Regions from separate parts of the Enterobacter sp. ECC-175 genome, predicted to be linked through region 3. Evidence: predicted binding sites of a transcription regulator. Region 3 holds the regulator's gene; each other region holds the start of a gene.

Region 1 (6,176 bases), 1.9 Mb from region 3:
TTTGGCACAATTTCGGCGATACCACGCTGGTCGAAAACAGCCGCCAGCTTTTACACCGCGCCTTCGATCTGGGCATCACACACTTTGATCTGGCTAACAATTATGGGCCTCCTCCGGGCTCGGCAGAACGTCATTTTGGCCGGATTTTGCAGGAAGATTTTTTGCCCTGGCGCGACGAGCTGATTATTTCGACCAAAGCGGGCTACACCATGTGGGAGGGTCCTTACGGAGACTGGGGCTCGCGCAAGTATCTGATCGCAAGCCTCGACCAGAGCCTGAAGCGCATGGGCCTGGAATATGTTGATATCTTCTACCATCACCGTCCGGACCCGGAAACGCCGCTGCAGGAAACGATGAAGGCGCTGGACCACGTCGTGCGCCAGGGCAAAGCGCTTTATGTCGGCTTGTCCAACTATCCCGCTGAACGGGCCAGGCAGGCTATCGATATTCTTAACGACCTCGGCACGCCATGCGTTATCCACCAGCCCAAATACTCTATGTTCGAACGCGCTCCGGAAAATGGGCTGCTGGATCTCCTGCACGAAAAAGGAGTGGGCTGTATACCCTTCTCGCCGCTGGCGGGCGGCCAGTTGACCAACCGCTACCTTAACGGTATTCCCGCCGACTCGCGCGCGGCGAGCGGCAGCAAGTTCCTGAATCCCGACCAGCTGACCGACGAAAAGCTTGAGAAAGTTCGCCGTCTAAACGCCTTGGCCGAACGCCGCGGGCAGAAGCTCTCGCAGATGGCGCTGGCGTGGATCTTACGCCATGATTCGGTGACGTCCGTGCTGATCGGTGCCAGTAAGGTTTCGCAAATCGACGATGCGGTAGGCATGCTTGAAAATCGCCACTTCACGCCCGACGAGCTGGCCTCCATCGACCACATTCTGCATAGCACAAATTAGCGCCATCTTTAGCAAAAAGTGCTCTCCACCATGAATTCGGAGTTAAGGCGATGAAACGTGGCTTTACCACCTCGTAATATTGCGTTAACAGGCCGGACAACGGCCCCGATCGTGAAGGAGAAGAGTATGTTCAGGTCACTGATTCTTGCAGCGGTATTACTGGCTGCGGCCCCGCTGGTCGCCAATGCGGGCGAAATCACCCTGTTGCCCTCGGTTAAACTTAGCATCGGCGATCGCGACGACTATGGCAGATACTGGGACGGCGGCTACTGGCGCGACCGCGACTACTGGCATCGCCATTATCAGTGGCGCGGCGATCGCTGGTGGAAACATGATAATGGCCGTCACCGCGGGTGGGATAACCGCAAAGCGTACGAGCGCGGCTATCGCGAAGGCTGGAACGACCGCGACGACCGCCGCGGCGGCTGGGGACGCGGAAAAGGTCATGGCCACGGCCATCACCACTAATAGCGAAAAGGAGCCTTCCGGCTCCTTTTTTCAATTACAGCCCCAGCGCGGTACCGACCAGGAGCCACAGATTCAGCGCCACCACGATAAGGACGATGACCCATCCGGTACGCTTCACCAGCGTGGAATTGACCAGCTCGCCCATCAGCGATTTGTCGCTGGTGAAAATCAGCAGCGGCACCAGCGCAAGCGCAATACCAAAACTCAGCAGCACCTGGCTCATCACCAGAATGCGCGTGGGATCGAGCCCCATCAAAATCACGATGAAGGACGGCAGCATCGTCACGGCCCGGCGCACCCACAGCGGAATGTGGAAGCGCACAAACCCCTGCATCACCACCTGCCCTGCCAGCGTCCCGACAACCGTCGCAGAGAGGCCAGCAGCCACCAGGCTCAGGCCAAAAATCGTCGCGGCGGCATGGCTCAGCAACGGTTCCAGAGTCAGATAGGCCTGATCGAGATCGGCAACCCCGGTATGCCCATTAAAGTGGAAAGCGGCCGCCGCGGTGGCCATCATCGCCAGGTTAACAAAGCCGGCGATGGTCATGGCGATCGCCACATCCCATTTCGTTGCTGAATAGCGCTCTTTTCGCGTCCCGCCGTGAAGATCCTGCGTTAAGGAAGAGTGCAGGTAGATAACGTGCGGCATGATGGTTGCTCCCAGCACGCCCGCGGCGAGAAACACCGCTTCGGACGTTGGCAGGCTCGGAATGACCATCCCTTTACCCAGTTGAACCATATTCGGCTGGGAGAAAACCAGCTCAACAATATAGGCAGCAGCGACAAACAGCAGCAGCCCGCCGATGACTTTTTCCAGCGGTTTTTGCCCGCGGCGCTGAAGCATCAGGATCAGGAACGTGGCAATCCCGGTAAGGACCGCCCCCTGCAGCAAGGAGACGCCGAGGATCAGCTTGAAGCCGATTGCCGCACCGATAAATTCCGCCAGGTCGGTCGCCATGGCAATAATTTCGGCCTGCACCCAGTACAGCCACACCGCCGGACGCGGATAATGATCGCGGATCTGCTCCGCCAGGTTTTTACCGGTCGCGATACCGAGCTTGGCAGACAGCATTTGGATCAGCATTGCCATCAGGTTAGCCCAGACCACCACCCACAGCAGCTGATAGCCGAAGCTGGCCCCGGCCTGAATGTTGGTCGCAAAATTACCCGGATCGATATAGCCAATCGCGGCAATGAAAGCGGGACCCATTAATGCGAACCGCAGCTTCCGGGCGGCTCTGCCGCTGCTACCCTCTACGCGACTGTTTGTCATGTCTGCCTCTGGAAATATAGCCTTTGCTATGTTTCATGCTATCAAAATGAGAATGATTATCAAGTTCATTTAAGCGGTTAAAAATGATTTCTCTGATAGCCAGGAACAATAGAAGGGCAGGTGGAGCAACATCACAGAATGTGAAAATGCGCAGTTATTTGTGAAGGGTAGCACACAAACTTAACTTTTCACTCATTTACCTAACATAACAAAAATGTATTGTTGATCACTATTTTTGAGACTCGTCACAGGACGTAACTATAGTGTGGTCTTGATCTCGTTTTCTTTGCGCTTGTTACATAGAATGTGCACGGAAATTAAACCTGCCTCATATTTGGAGCAAATATGGACCGCGTCCTTCACTTTGTCCTGGCACTTGTTGTCGTTACTGCGCTTGCGCTGCTGGTCAGTCATGACCGGAAAAAAATCCGCATTCGCTATGTTATTCAGCTTCTGGTTATCGAAGTTTTACTCGCGTGGTTCTTCCTGAACTCCAACGTGGGCCTCGGCTTCGTTAAAGGCTTCTCCGAAATGTTCGAAAAACTGCTCGGATTTGCCAACGAAGGAACCAATTTCGTCTTCGGTAATATGAACGATCAGGGTCTGGCGTTCTTCTTCCTGAAGGTTCTGTGCCCTATCGTCTTTATCTCTGCGCTGATCGGTATTCTCCAGCACATCCGTATTTTGCCGATTGTTATTCGCGCCATTGGTACCGTACTTTCCAAAGTAAACGGCATGGGCAAGCTGGAATCTTTTAACGCCGTCAGCTCCCTGATTCTGGGCCAGTCTGAAAACTTCATCGCGTATAAAGATATCCTCGGCAAAATGTCCCGCAACCGCATGTACACCATGGCGGCCACGGCAATGTCTACCGTATCGATGTCTATCGTGGGCGCGTACATGACCATGCTGGACCCAAAATACGTGGTTGCCGCGCTGGTACTGAACATGTTCAGCACCTTTATCGTTCTGTCTATTATCAACCCGTACCGCGTAGATGAAGGCGAAGAGAACCTGCAGATGGCGAATCTGCATGAAGGTCAAAGCTTCTTCGAAATGCTGGGTGAATATATTCTGGCAGGCTTTAAGGTGGCGATTATCGTTGCCGCCATGCTGATCGGGTTTATCGCACTGATTTCCGCTCTGAACGCCCTGTTCGCCGCGGTGCTGGGTATCTCCTTCCAGGGTATCCTGGGCTACATCTTCTACCCAGTTGCATGGGTGATGGGTGTCCCGGCCAGCGAAGCGCTGCAGGTGGGCAGTATCATGGCGACCAAACTGGTCTCTAACGAATTTGTTGCGATGATGGATCTGCAGAAGATTGCCAGCACGCTCTCCCCGCGCGCGGAAGGCATCCTGTCCGTGTTCCTGGTCTCCTTCGCGAACTTCTCCTCCATCGGCATTATTGCCGGTGCGATCAAAGGGCTGAACGAAGAACAGGGTAACGTTGTTTCTCGCTTCGGCCTGAAGCTGGTTTACGGTTCAACGCTGGTTAGCGTGCTGTCTGCTTCTATCGCAGCGCTGGTTCTGTAATTCGGATCGCATAATTGAAAACCGGGAGCAGTGGCTCCCGGTTTTTTTATGCATGCAGTTCAGCAAGCGGTGAGGGTTTACCTATCAGATAGCCCTGAAGATAGTCCACGCCAAAACGCAGCAGCATCTCGCGCTGCTCCTCCGTTTCCACGTACTCCGCAACCACGCACAGCGACTTTGTTTTTGCCAGATTACAAATGGACTGCACAATCATTGCATCCATGCTGTCGGTGCAAATATCCTTCACGAAACAGCCGTCAATCTTGATGATGTCAGCATGCAGGCGCTTAAGCCGCTCATAGTTGGCATAACCGGTGCCAAAATCATCAATGGCGATGCGGAATCCGTAGTCCCGGAGCTGCTGAATGTTGTTGATGCTCGTTCCAGAGTTAGAAAATGCCTGCTCTTCGGTGATCTCAATGACCACTGTGCCCGGTGCTACGCCATATCGCTCAAAGAGCTGAATAATTTCGGTTGCCGTGTCTTTCAGCATCAGCGTAAACGGCATCAGGTTGACGGAAAAACGGGTGTCAGCATGGGGCTGCGGATGATCGCGAAGCCATTCCAGCAGCTTTTCGACCACGCTTAAATCGAACCGATGGCTGAGGTTAAACTGGGCGATCAGAGGAATAAAGCGGTCGGGCGTGATAATTTCTCCATCGCTTTCAAGGCGGGCCAAAATTTCATAATAGCCCTTCCCTTCCGCGTTACGGATAGGCTGCGCGTAAAGCCGTAATCCCCCCTCATCCAGCGACCGCTTTACGCGGCTCAGCATCAGAACCCGATCGGTGGTTTGGCCTGACACCGTCTCGAGACTGTTTGTTAACCCCAGCGCGTTATGGGTAGTACAGGCTTGTTCAGACAGCCAGCTCAGCTGTCCCAGCGTGTGGTGAAGGTTTTCACCGTTTTCAACCTCTCCCCACGCTGCGCCAAACTCAATATCCAGCGGCGCTTTGTTCCATACGATCTTACGACTGTTTAAATAGTCAACCATATGCTGTAACCGCTCTGCGGTCTCAGGGCCCAACAGCACCACGACGAGCTCGCTACCGGGAAGCTGAAAAAGCTTTTCATCTTTTTGCAGGAAAGGCTGCAGCGAGGTGGTGATCATTCGCTTGCAGTGAACGCGCATGAGAATGCCGTAATGGCGGCTCAGAAACTCCAGGTTATCCATGCGCAAACAGCACACTTTGGCCGTGGGATGCTCCAGCAGGAAATCCTCCAGCGCGCGAATGTTGGGAAGCCCCGTCAGCGGGTCGGTAAGCGCCCTTTCCTGCCATCCTTGCTTCATCCACTCACTGCGGCGATAGATCTTCGACATATAAAGCAGACAGATAGCGAAGGAGATAAGCACTGACAGGATGAATGCGAGGGTATAACCCGACTCCACGCCGCTGAGGAAATTGTTGTTATAGGTTAACAGTAAAAACGCCGATGCTGCCCACAGAAGGGAGATGAGCGCATAGCTCATACGACTGATCCCAAGCGTGAACAGGATGAAGATGAGCGGCATTAAATAACCGGCAATAATCGTTGACCTGAAGGGAACGCATAAAATCGCCACCAGGATGACCAGAAGCATGAGCCATCCTAATATAAAAAAGGGTTTCTTGTTGAAAATGAAAGGCTTCAGGCTCCGCAGCCAAAAGGTTCTGGCATAGCGGGGATTCACAATCATTCTTAGTGGGTAATAGAATATCATCGTGAAAATCAGTGCAGCACAGATTAGACTTTGAATATCTACTACATTATATATAGCCGTACCTTCACCAAAGAATGTCGAAAGCGAAACAGGGAAATCGAATAAATAGCCGGCAAGATACATTGAAAGCTTGATGCCGAACGGCACCATGAAACCCAGCCAGAAAATACGGATGCCAATGTAATTATTAGGCACGCTGTGCCGCCAGCGCCTGCCAATCAGCACGCGGGCAACGCCACACATCGCGAAGACCGCGAAAGTCTGGCACATGAGCATGACGACATGCTGTAAAAGA
Region 2 (6,176 bases), 1.3 Mb from region 3:
CGACAATCTTTGTTTGACCAACGTGCTTTATCGATCCCCGGACGCGTTCCAGTTTCTTGCGGGGCTGAACCAGCTGCTGCCGCAGGAAAAGGACGGACATTACCCGTCGCACTGGCGGATCAACCAGGCCACGCTGTCGCAGGTGCGCCTGCTGGTGAGCCAGCTTGAGCAGAGCGAAGAGGGGCCGGAGACGCACGCCCTTGCCGCGCGCGAGCTGCTGTTTATGCAGCTGCTGGTGCTGCTGCGCCGGGGGAGCCTGGTGGAGGGAATGGGAAACAACGATGCGCGGCTGAATCAGCTGATGGCCTGGCTGGAGGAGCACTTTGCCGAGGACGTCTGCTGGGAGACGCTGGCGGATGATTTTTCGCTGTCGCTGCGCACCCTGCATCGCCAGCTTAAGCAGAACACCGGGCTTACGCCCCAGCGTTACCTCAACCGGCTGCGCTTAATCAAGGCGCGCCACCTGCTGCGCCACACGGATGAAAGCGTTACGGACATCGCCTATCGCTGCGGTTTTGGCGACAGTAACCACTTTTCGACGCTTTTTCGCCGCGAGTTCAGCTGGTCCCCGCGCGATATTCGCCAGGGCAAGGACGTGACGCTTCAGTAACGCGAGGATAATCACCGTATTCCCGGCGTAAAAACGCTAATAATGTCGGGTTATTCATCGTTGAGGTTAGGGTGTGGCCGCTCAGTTAACGCTTCGCAAAGAAGATTTTTTTTCCTCTGCCGGACAAGCCGTCGCGGTGGCCGACCGCTATCCGCAAAACGTCTTTGCCGAGCACACCCATGAGTTTTGCGAGCTGGTGCTGGTGTGGCGGGGTAACGGCCTGCACGTGCTCAACGACAGGCCCTACCGCATTACGCGTGGCGATCTGTTTTACATCCGCGCGGAAGACAAACACTCTTACGCCTCGGTTAACGATCTCGTTTTACAGAACGTGATTTACTGCCCTGACCGCCTGCGGCTCAACGTCGACTGGGCCGCGAACATTCCCGGTTTTAGCGATGCGAAAGGCACGCCGCACTGGCGTCTGAGCAGCAGCGGCATGGCCCAGGTTAGGCAGGTGATTTCCCTGCTTGAGCAGGAGAGCCAGAAAACCGACCCGGTAGCTTTTTCGATGGCGGAACTGCTTTTTGCCCAGCTGGTGATGACCCTTAAGCGCCACCGTTTTGCCACCGATAGCCCTTCTGCCACGGCGCAGGAAACCCTGCTGGACAAGCTCATTACCACGCTTGCCGGCAGCCTGAACCGCAGCTTTGCGCTGGAGAAATTCTGCGAGCAGGCGCAGTGCAGCGAGCGCGCGCTGCGCCAGCAGTTTCGCGCCCAGACGGGAATGACGGTCAACCACTACCTGCGCCAGCTGCGGATTTGTCACGCGCAGTATCTGCTGCAGCATACGGAGCAGATGGTGAGCGAAGTGGCGATGCGCTGCGGGTTTGAGGACAGCAATTACTTCTCCGTGGTCTTTAACCGCGAGGTTGGGATGACGCCGGTTCAGTGGCGCCATCGCAGTCGTAAAGCCGCGTAGTCAGTTTGCCATGCCGAGGCCGACAATGTTGGCCGCGATAATGATCACTACGCAGCCCAGGCTCAGCACGCCAACCGGACGTCGGCCCGCGTTGTTCCACTCTTTCAGCACCAGGCCCACCAGCCCGCCGCACAGCACGTAGAAGCTCATGTGCAGCATCCAGCTCATGTAGTCGTACTGCGGCGGTATGCTGGCGTGTCCCCAGGCGTAGAAGAAGAACTGCAGGTACCACATCAGGCCGCCGAGCGCGGAAAGCAGCACGTTGGTGATGATGAGCGATTTTGCCAGCGAGAAGTCCGCTTTTATCGACAGATCCTTCACTTTTGCCAGACGAATAAAGCAGAAGCCGAGGTTAACCAGCGCGCCGCCGCCCATGATCACCACGTAGCTTGGCAGCGCCACGTACAGCGGGTCAACGCCCAGCGCCGCGGCGGCGTCATGCATGGGCTTGGCGGCGTTCATGGCGAACGACATCCCGGCGGAGAAGATGCCGCACATCACCGCCAGCACCAACCCTTTCTTCAGGTTAAATTCCTCCGCCTTGATGCCCATTTTGCGCTCTTTCAGCTGGCCCGCGCGCGTCACGATGCCCACGCCGATGACCGCCACCAGCACGCCCAGCAGCGTCATTCGTCCGCCCCGGGTGTTAATCAGCACGTCGAAATTGCCGTTGATGATTGGCGTCATCAGGGTGCCGACAATCAGGGTGATGCCAATCGCGATGCCGATGCCCATCGACATGCCCAGATAGCGCATGGTCAGGCCGTAGTTGATGTTGCCAATGCCCCACATCGCTCCGAACAGAAACACCGGCAGCAGGGTAGAGGCGCTAAAGGAGGAGAAATAACCCCAGAAGTCCGGGAGCAGCATGGCGCTGATGGTCCAGGGCAGAATCAGCCACGACACCGTGCCGCCAACGGACCACATCGTTTCCCATGACCAGTGTCTGACCTTTTTGAACGGAGCATAAAAACAGGCTGCGCTGGCCGCGCCTATCAAGTGCCAGAAAATCCCCATCGTAATCGCATGACTCATGTTCACATCCTCATCGTTTTTATCGGCTGGTGGTGTCCCACTCTCACGATGAGTGTAAAAATTAGGCGATTTAATGACCTTTAAGCGGTTGCCGCCTCCGGGGCACGGGTGGCAATCAGCCCGTTAACCGCGTGAGCAGACTCACAATTTCGCTATTGATCAAAAATTCAATAACCTTATAAAAACTACGGCATTGATAATCATTTTCAATATCATTTAATTAACTATAATGAACCAACTGCTTACGCGGCATTAACAGCTGTGCCGCCCGACAATAATGGAGAGGATTATGAGTTATACACTGCCATCCCTGCCGTATGCCTACGACGCACTGGAACCGCATTTCGACAAGCAGACGATGGAAATCCATCACACTAAACACCACCAGACCTACGTGAACAACGCGAACGCCGCGCTGGAAAGCCTGCCAGAGTTCGCTAATCTGCCGGTTGAAGAGCTGATCACCAAGCTGGACCAGCTGCCAGCGGACAAAAAAACCGTTCTGCGTAACAACGCGGGCGGCCACGCTAACCACAGCCTGTTCTGGAAAGGGCTGAAAACCGGTACTACCCTGCAGGGCGACCTGAAAGCGGCTATCGAGCGCGACTTCGGTTCCGTTGACAACTTCAAAGCGGAATTCGAAAAAGCCGCTGCGACCCGTTTCGGCTCCGGCTGGGCGTGGCTGGTACTGAAAGGTGACAAGCTGGCGGTCGTTTCAACCGCTAACCAGGACTCCCCGCTGATGGGTGAAGCTATCTCTGGCGCTTCCGGTTTCCCTATCCTGGGCCTGGACGTGTGGGAACACGCTTACTACCTGAAGTTCCAGAACCGCCGCCCGGACTACATCAAAGCCTTCTGGGACGTGGTGAACTGGGACGAAGCCGCAGCGCGTTTCGCCGCTAAAAAATAAGGTTGCATTGACGCCTGTGAGAAGCGAGTCTGATGACTCGCTTTTTTTGTATCTGAAGGAGTAGATATGCACTACCCGGTCAACGTGTTTACAGGCAAGGTCAGGGACTACGACGGCAGCCGCCCGAGCGCCATTGCTAAAATTCAGGTCGACGGCGAGCTGACGTTGACCGATCTCGGGCTGGCGGGCGACGAGCAGGCCGAGAAGAAAATCCACGGCGGGCCCGATCGCGCGCTGTGCCATTATCCACGCGAGCACTATCAGCACTGGATAGGCGAGTTTCCCGAGCAGGCGGACCTGTTTGTCGCGCCCGCGTTTGGTGAGAACCTCTCTACCGACGGGCTGACCGAAAAGAACGTCTTTATCGGCGATATCTTCCGCTGGGGCGACGCCCTGATTCAGGTGACGCAGCCGCGCTCGCCGTGCTTTAAGCTCAACTACCATTTTGGCATTCCGGATATGTCCGCCCAGCTGCAAAGCGCGGGCAAAACCGGCTGGCTTTATCGCGTGGTGCAGGCGGGGCCGGTTTCGGCGGACGCGCCTCTTGAGCTGGCGTCACGCCTGAGCGACGTGTCGGTGTACGATGCCTGCGCGATTGCCTGGCATATGCCGTTCGACGATGAACAGTACCATCGCCTGCTGTCGGCGGCGGGGCTTTCGACAAGCTGGACCAGAACGATGCAGAAGCGGCGGATTAGCGGCAAGATCGAGGATAATTCGCGGAGATTGTGGGGGAGATAACTGCCCCTCACCCTAACCCTCTCCCCTATAGGGAGAGGGTTAGGGTGAGGGGGAAAACTACGAACGCTTATACAGCGGCAGCCACAGCGTTAACCGCAGGCCGCCCAGCGGACTGTCATCGGCTTTCACCCAGCCGCGGTGCTGCTGCATAGCGGTTTCGACAATCGCCAGCCCCAGCCCCGTGCCGCCGGATTCGCGGTCACGCGCCTCGTCGGTACGGTAGAACGGGCGGAAAATCTGCTCGCGATCTTCCGGACTCACGCCAGGACCGTCGTCGTCCACGATGATGGTGATCCCGTCTTTATCCACCGAGAACGCCACCTCAATCTTCGTGTGCGAGTAGCGCAGGGCGTTACGCACGATGTTTTCCAGCGCGCTTTCCAGCGCGTTAGGGTTACCGTACAGCGGCCATGGCCCCGGCGGGAAGTTGACGGTGAACGATTTGCCCATCTGCTCGGCTTCGAACGCGGCGTTGTCCAGCACCTCGTGCCACAGATGATTCGCTTTCACCGTTTCGCTCACCAGCGCGTTTTTCTGCTGATTGCGCGACATGACCAGCAGGTCGTTGATCATGCTGTCCAGGCGATGGGCTTCCGTTTCAATGCGCTCCAGCTCTTTGCTCTCGCCGCTGCGGCGACGCAGCAGGGCGGTGCCGAGCTGGAGCCGCGTCAGCGGGGTGCGCAGCTCGTGGGAGATATCCGACAGCAGTCGCTGCTGCGCCGTCATCATGCGGTCTAGGGCGCTTACCATCTGGTTAAAACTGGTGCCTGCGGCGAGAAACTCCTGCGGTCCAGCTTCCAGCTCGGGATGCTGCCTCAGGTTCCCCTGGGCCACTTCGTCTGCGGCATTTTTCAGCTTGCGCGCCGGTTTCGCCAGGCTCCACGCCAGCCATAGCAGCAGCGGCGAACTGACCAGCATCGTGACGATCAGCAGCAGAAGCGGGCGGTCAAACAGGAGATTGATAAAGTCCGACTGGGAATTGCTGGCAGGGCGAATCAGGTAGAGCTGGTAGTTATCTTCCCCGTCCCGGACCGAGAAGGGGCCAACCATTTCTACCCGACCGTATTTCTTCTTCTGCGGGTGATCGGCGTTATCCGCCTGGCCGATAAAGTTGCGGATAATCTGCATTTCATTGCGATCGGCGCCGATGACGCGGCCTTCGCTGGTCACCAGCAGCAGGCGTTGTCCGGGCGGTGCCCACTTGTCGATAGCGCGAAACAGCCTGCGCCACCACATCAAATCGTTTGGCGGGTCGTTTGCCAGCTCGGCTTCCACGTGCTGCTCGATCATCACGCCCTGGCGTTGCTCGCTGTCGAGCAGCTCCGTCATCTGGCGTGAGTCGAGTTTTGGCAGCATTAAAACGAGCATCAAAACCAGTGCCAGCGTCAGCCAGAAAATGGCGAAGATGCGGGCGGTTAAGCTTCCTATCATGAAGCGGAAACCATCAGATAGCCGCGACCGCGCAGCGTTTTAAACCACGGATGACCGTCTTTGCGCTCCGGCAGCTTGCGGCGAAGGTTAGAGATATGCATGTCGATGGCGCGGTCAAACGGCGTCAGGCGTTTGCCCAGCACTTCCTGGCTTAAATGTTCACGCGATACCACCTGGCCAAGGTGCTGCGCCAGCAGATACAGCAGGGTAAACTCGGTGCCCGTCAGTTCCAGCGTTTCGCCATCAAAGCTCGCTTCCTGGCGGCCCGGGTTCAGGCTCAGGGAGTCCACTTCCAGCGTCGGTGAGCTGTTGTCCGTGCTCTGCTGCTGTTCGCTCCAGTGAGAACGACGCAGGATTGCGCGAATACGGGCAACCAGCTCACGGTCGTTGAACGGTTTCGGTAAATAGTCATCCGCGCCCAGCTCGAGGCCAAGTACGCGATCAAGCTCGCTGCCGCGCGCGGTCAGCATGATAACGGGGGTCTGGTGTGTCTGGCGAAGCTCTTTCAGCGTATCAATGCCGTTCTT
Region 3 (6,176 bases):
GAAATGGCGGAAAACGGCGACAGCGGCCACCCGAACGAAATTGCCTTCTCCTCCAGCAATAAAGCCTACGATGAAGACTATTCGGGCGATAAAAGCGGTATCAGCCTGTATAAAGCGGCGGCAAAATTTAAATACGGCCCGGCGTGGGCTCGCGCGGGCTACATTCAGCCAACCGGCCAAACGCTGTTAGCCCCGCACTGGAGCTTTATGCCTGGTACTTACCAGGGGGCGGAAGCCGGGGCGAACTTTGACTACGGTGATGCGGGTGCGTTGAGCTTCTCCTACATGTGGACCAATGAGTACAAAGCGCCGTGGCACATTGAGATGGACAAGTTCTACCAGAACGACCGCAAGACTAAGGTTGATTACCTGCACTCGCTCGGTGCCAAATACGATTTCAAGAATGATCTGGTGCTTGAAGCAGCATTTGGTCAGGCAGAAGGCTTTGTCGATCAATACTTTGCCAAAGCCAGCTACAAGTTTGACGTCGCGGGCTCTCCGCTTTCAACCAGCTATCAGTTCTACGGGGCGCGCGATAAGGCCGACAACAACACCATTAATGATATCTACGACGGCACGGCCTGGCTGCAGGCGCTGACCTTTGGCTATAAGGTGGCCGAGGTAGTGGATTTGCGCCTGGAAGGGACGTGGGTGAAGGCGGAAGGGCAGCAGGGCTACTTCCTGCAGCGCATGACGCCAACCTACGCCTCCTCAAACGGTCGTCTCGACATCTGGTGGGATAACCGCTCAGACTTTAACGCCAACGGTGAAAAGGCGGTGTTCTTCGGGGCGATGTATGACCTCAAAAACTGGGATCTGTCGGGCTGGGCCGTCGGTGCGTCCTATGTTTACGCCTGGGATGCAAAACCGGCCGACTGGTTTATCAACGCCGCAGGCCAGCGTGAAGACTACGCGTCCAACAAAATCAAAGAGTCTGCGTACAGCCTTGATGCGATGTACACCGTACAGGACGGCCGTGCGAAGGGCACCATGTTCAAACTGCACTTCACTCAGTACGACAACCACTCCGATATCCCAAGCTGGGGCGGTGGTTACGGCAACATCTTCCAGGATGAGCGCGACGTGAAGTTCATGGTTATCGCCCCATTCACTATCTTCTGATAAACGCTCTGGCGGGCTAAGGCCCGCCGGAATGGAGACGGCTATGTTTAAGAAAATCGTACTTGTCGCGGTGATGACCGCCGGGCTTGCGGCCTGCGCAACCTCACCGGGGCCGAAAGAGGATTCGCGTCTAAAAGAGGCGTACAGCGCCTGTATCAATACCGCGCAAGGCTCGCCAGAAAAAATCGAGGCCTGTCAAAGCGTGCTGAACGTGCTGAAAAAAGAGAAGGCGCACGAGCAGTTTGCCACGCAGGAGAGCGTTCGCGTGATGGATTACCAGGCCTGCATCCAGGCGCGTAAAACCGGAAACGATCAGGAAGTGGCGAAGCGCTGCGATAAAATCTGGCAGGAAATTCGCAGCAACAATAACTAATGCGCTGTATTCACGCCCGGTGGCGCTGCGCTTACCGGCCTGCAAAGGTGTCACAGCCCCTCAGGCCCGGTAAGCGCAGCGCCACCGGGCTTTTTTAGGCAAAAAAAAAGCCAACCTCGCGGCTGGCTCAGAGTATGAATACGGATTATTTGGCGTCGTGTGCGCGGTCGTTCTCGCGGCAATCGCCTTCAGCGCAGTGACCATACAGGTACAGGCTGTGGTTGGTGAGGCGGATACCATGACGCGCAGCGATTTCACGCTGGCGTGATTCGATGGAATCATCGCTAAATTCAATAACCTTGCCGCAGTCGAGGCAGATCAGGTGATCGTGGTGGTGCTGCTGAGTCAGTTCGAAAACAGATTTACCGCCTTCGAAATTATGACGGGTAACAATGCCCGCGTCATCAAACTGGTTCAGCACACGATAGACGGTTGCCAGGCCAATTTCTTCACCCATATCGATAAGACGCTTGTAAAGGTCTTCCGCACTGACATGGTGATTGTCTGGCCCCTGAAGCACTTCAAGGATTTTTAACCGAGGAAGCGTTACTTTCAGGCCAGCCTTCTTTAATGCGGTATTGTTGTCAGTCATGCGGAATCTGTCCTGTTGCTAAACGATTCACTTCAAAAGAAGAAGTGACAGAGAATGCACTTGGGATAATGCGTCTCATTATAGAACTGCCACGCCTAAATGAAAACTGCAAGTCTCAAGCAAAATATGCTTATAAAAATGGGGTATCACCAACAAACTTGTTCGATGGAGCCCACGTTTTACCAGGGGGATATTGTACAGGTCTGAACGGAAAAGTTAAAAGTTTGTAGCAATTAATTTAATCGGTTTGACCTGGACAACGGGCGCAACCGGAGTCGCGCCGCAGGGATATCAGGCGTTGAGGATGTCGTCCAGGTTCAGCTCTTCACGAACCTGCTTCACCCATTTTTCAACGCGTTCGGCGGTCAGTTCTGGCTGACGGTCTTCGTCAATGGCCAGGCCAACAAAGTGGTCGTCATCAGCCAGGCCTTTGGAGGCTTCAAAGTGATAGCCCGCGGTTGGCCAGTGGCCAACAATAGCCGCGCCGCGCGGCTCAATGATGTCGCGGATAGTACCCAGCGCATCACAGAAATACTCCGCGTAGTCTTCCTGATCGCCGCAGCCGAACAGGGCGACCAGCTTGCCGTTAAAGTCCACTTCTTCAAGCGTAGGGAAGAAATCATCCCAGTCGCACTGCGCTTCACCATAGTACCAGGTCGGGATGCCCAGCAGCAGGATGTCATAGCCTTCGAGATCTTCTTTGCTGCTCTTGGCGATGTCGTGCACATCGGCAACGTCTTTACCGAGCTGTTTTTGAATGTTTTTTGCGATGTTTTCGGTATTGCCGGTGTCACTGCCGAAGAAAATGCCGATGATTGCCATGAGTAAAATAACCTCTTGAAACTTAATAGTATGGTGGCGCAAATTGTCCACGGATAAGGGCAATAATAGCAGAACACGCAACCCTGCGGAAACAGCTATCGCGCAGGACTGCACTCTGTGCTACATGAAAAGAGAGATTTGGGGGATTTTCAGACTTTTACTTTAGCGCGAAGCGTATCAAGCTGGGCGATCAGCATCGCTTCGATCAGCTCGCTGCGGCTAATGTTGCGTGCTTCAGCCAGCTCGTTAAGCGCATCAACCGCGTCAGCGTTAAGCTTCAGTTCGACACGCTTAAGCCCACGATTTTTATCGCGTTTAAGCTGGTTGCGTTTATTAATACGCAGCTGTTCGTCACGCGAGAGCGGATTCGTTTTCGGTCGTCCCGGTCGACGCTCATTCGCGAACAGATCTAGTGTCGTACGGTCCGTTTGTTCTTTGGCCATGATTCTGAGACTTCGGGGGAAACACGCCGCCCTGCTAAAGCCCGGGCGATAAGCGCGCCATCATACATCAGCGAAAACGACACGCCAACGACTGGAAGCCCGCAGCCTTCCAGTCGCTGACTTTTTAATCAATTCGCAGTATCAGTGAGATAGCGACGGATGGCGCGCAGGACGGCGTCCGGTTTTTCCGCGTGAACCCAGTGTCCAGCTCCGGCAATCACGTGGGCTCGCGCCTGAGGGAATTGCGCCAGCAGCGCGTCGCGGTACGCGTCGGTGACATAAGGCGAGTTACCGCCGCGGATAAAGAGGGCAGGGTGCGGCCAGGCGGGAACACTTTCCCAACCCACAATGTGAGAATACTGATCCCACAGAACGGGAACATTAAAGCGCCACTGGCCGTCAACAAACGATTTCAGCAGAAACTGCACCACGCCTTCCTCATCAAGATGCTCGCGCATCACGGTGGCGGCCTGTTGGCGAGTGGAAACACCCTCCTCGGTCACCGCATTGATGGCGGCAAAAATCTCGTCGTGGCGGCGAACGTCGTAATCCACGGGCGCGACGTCGATGACCACCAGACCGCTGATTCGCTCGGGCGCGAGCGCGGTCAGCGCCATCACCGCTTTACCGCCCATGGAATGCCCGATGAGCGTCGCTTTTTCCAGGCTATGTGCATCCAGCGTGTCCAGCAGATCCTGCGCCATCGCCGCGTAGGTCATCTCCTCCGCGCGACCGGAAAGGCCGTGATTGCGCATGTCGACCTGCAAAATATCATGATCGACCACCAGATCGCGCGCCAGCACGCCCAGGTTATCGAGGCTGCCAAAAAGCCCGTGAACCAGGACAATGGGGGGATTATTGTTCGGCGATTGCGCAGATAGCGCTCGGGTATTCAATTTCATGGCAAAGTTCTTTTTTTACGTATGTCAGGTTAGGGTATCATGTTCACCATTCTGCCGCCCGGCTGCAAGGTTCCAGTTTAATCCGACTTTTGCCGCCAACCTGGTTTGACGCTATCCGCTGTTGGGATTTGCTCCTATAATCCCAACGACTTGTATTCAGATAAGATATCGCACTGGATTAAGATGAAAACAATCGAAGTTGATGACGAACTCTATCAGTATATCGCCAGCCAAACGCGGCATATCGGGGAGAGCGCGTCAGACATTTTACGGCGCATGCTTAAAATTTCCGCCGCCGCACAGCCCGCAACGTCCGCGCCAAAAGAGGTTGCGCCTCAGCCTGGCGTAAATGCGTCAGCAAAACCTGCCGCGACGCCAGTAAAAGATAAAGTCCGCGCGGTGCGCGAGCTGCTGCTGTCTGACGAATATGCGGAACAGAAAAAAGCGGTTAACCGCTTTATGCTGGTGCTGTCTACACTCTACTCACTGGATAACAAAGCGTTTGCTGAAGCGACCGAATCGCTCCACGGCCGTACCCGCGTGTACTTCGCCGGCGACGAGCAGACGCTGCTGCAAAACGGCAATCAAACCAAACCTAAACATGTCCCGGGCACACCTTACTGGGTCATCACCAATACCAATACGGGCCGCAAGTGCAGCATGGTTGAACACATCATGCAGTCTATGCAGTTCCCTGCGGAATTGATTGAGAAGGTTTGCGGTACAATTTAACCCTTGCATCAGAAGGACCAGGCAATGGCAAATCACAGCCGTGCAGGCCAACCTGCACAACAAAGCGATTTGATTAACGTCGCTCAGCTGACCGCACAGTACTACGTGCTGAAACCGGTCGTGGGCAACGCAGAACACGCAGTGAAGTTTGGTACATCTGGCCACCGCGGCAGCGCGGCGCGCCACAGCTTTAACGAGCCGCACATTCTGGCCATTGCCCAGGCCATCGCGGAAGAGCGCGCTAAAAACGGCGTCACCGGTCCGTGCTACGTTGGGAAAGATACTCACGCCCTGTCTGAACCGGCGTTCATTTCCGTACTGGAAGTGCTGGCCGCGAACGGCGTAGACGTGATTGTCCAGGAGAATAACGGCTTCACGCCAACCCCGGCGGTATCAAACGCCATTCTCGTGCACAACAAAAAAGGTGGTCCGCTGGCTGACGGCATCGTCATCACGCCATCCCACAACCCGCCGGATGACGGGGGGATCAAATACAACCCGCCTAACGGCGGCCCTGCGGACACCAACGTCACCAAAGTGGTAGAAGACCGCGCGAACGCGCTGCTTGCAGCCGATCTGGACGGCGTCAAGCGCATTTCCCTGGACGCGGCCATGGCGTCCGGGCATGTGAAAGAGCAGGATCTGGTGCAGCCGTTCGTGGAAGGGCTGGCGGATATCGTCGACATGGCGGCGATCCAGAAAGCCGGCCTGAAGCTGGGCGTTGACCCGCTCGGCGGCTCCGGTATCGAATACTGGAAGCGCATCGCCGAGCATTACAAGCTGGATCTGACCATCGTTAACGATCACGTCGATCAGACCTTCCGCTTTATGCACCTGGATAAAGACGGCGCGATCCGCATGGACTGCTCCTCCGAGTGCGCGATGGCCGGTCTGCTGGCGCTGCGCGACAAATTCGACCTGGCGTTTGCCAACGATCCGGATTACGACCGCCACGGCATCGTGACCCCGGCGGGCCTGATGAATCCTAACCACTACCTGGCCGTTGCAATCAACTACCTGTTCCAGCACCGTCCGCAGTGGGGCAAAGAGGTGGCCGTCGGTAAAACGCTGGTCTCTTCCGCGATGATTGACCGCGTGGTTGACGCGCTGGGCCGCAAGCTGGTGGAAGTACCGGTCGGCTTCAAGTGGTTTGTTGACGGTCTGCACGACGGCAGCTTTGGCTTTGGCGG

What was found. The regulator Fur, encoded in region 3, represses iron uptake genes when iron is present. The targets are predictions, from matches to a motif close to ATAATAATGAGAACNACTATCAA.
Region 1: V1599_RS18185 (Nramp family divalent metal transporter) is a predicted target of Fur. The motif match lies at 2,687-2,709, and genes of this name have one in related genera.
Region 2: sodA (superoxide dismutase [Mn]) is a predicted target of Fur. The motif match lies at 2,761-2,783, and genes of this name have one in related genera.

Annotation. Positions count from the first base shown of each region.
Region 1 covers NZ_CP143776.1:3,826,089-3,832,264, forward strand. The annotation lists gene mgrA (L-glyceraldehyde 3-phosphate reductase) at 1-905, shown strand, start outside; gene V1599_RS18180 (DUF2502 domain-containing protein) at 1,032-1,373, shown strand; gene V1599_RS18185 (Nramp family divalent metal transporter) at 1,408-2,646, opposite strand; gene V1599_RS18190 (NupC/NupG family nucleoside CNT transporter) at 2,992-4,179, shown strand; gene V1599_RS18195 (EAL domain-containing protein) at 4,226-6,176, opposite strand, start outside.
Region 2 covers NZ_CP143776.1:617,964-624,139, forward strand. The annotation lists gene rhaS (HTH-type transcriptional activator RhaS) at 1-610, shown strand, start outside; gene rhaR (HTH-type transcriptional activator RhaR) at 684-1,532, shown strand; gene rhaT (L-rhamnose/proton symporter RhaT) at 1,533-2,567, opposite strand; gene sodA (superoxide dismutase [Mn]) at 2,857-3,477, shown strand; gene yiiM (6-hydroxyaminopurine reductase) at 3,544-4,218, shown strand; gene cpxA (envelope stress sensor histidine kinase CpxA) at 4,276-5,649, opposite strand; gene cpxR (envelope stress response regulator transcription factor CpxR) at 5,646-6,176, opposite strand, start outside.
Region 3 covers NZ_CP143776.1:1,889,527-1,895,702, forward strand. The annotation lists gene chiP (chitoporin) at 1-1,122, shown strand, start outside; gene chiQ (ChiQ/YbfN family lipoprotein) at 1,166-1,495, shown strand; gene fur (ferric iron uptake transcriptional regulator) at 1,641-2,087, opposite strand; gene fldA (flavodoxin FldA) at 2,379-2,909, opposite strand; gene ybfE (LexA regulated protein) at 3,059-3,352, opposite strand; gene ybfF (esterase) at 3,481-4,254, opposite strand; gene seqA (replication initiation negative regulator SeqA) at 4,438-4,986, shown strand; gene pgm (phosphoglucomutase (alpha-D-glucose-1,6-bisphosphate-dependent)) at 5,011-6,176, shown strand, end outside.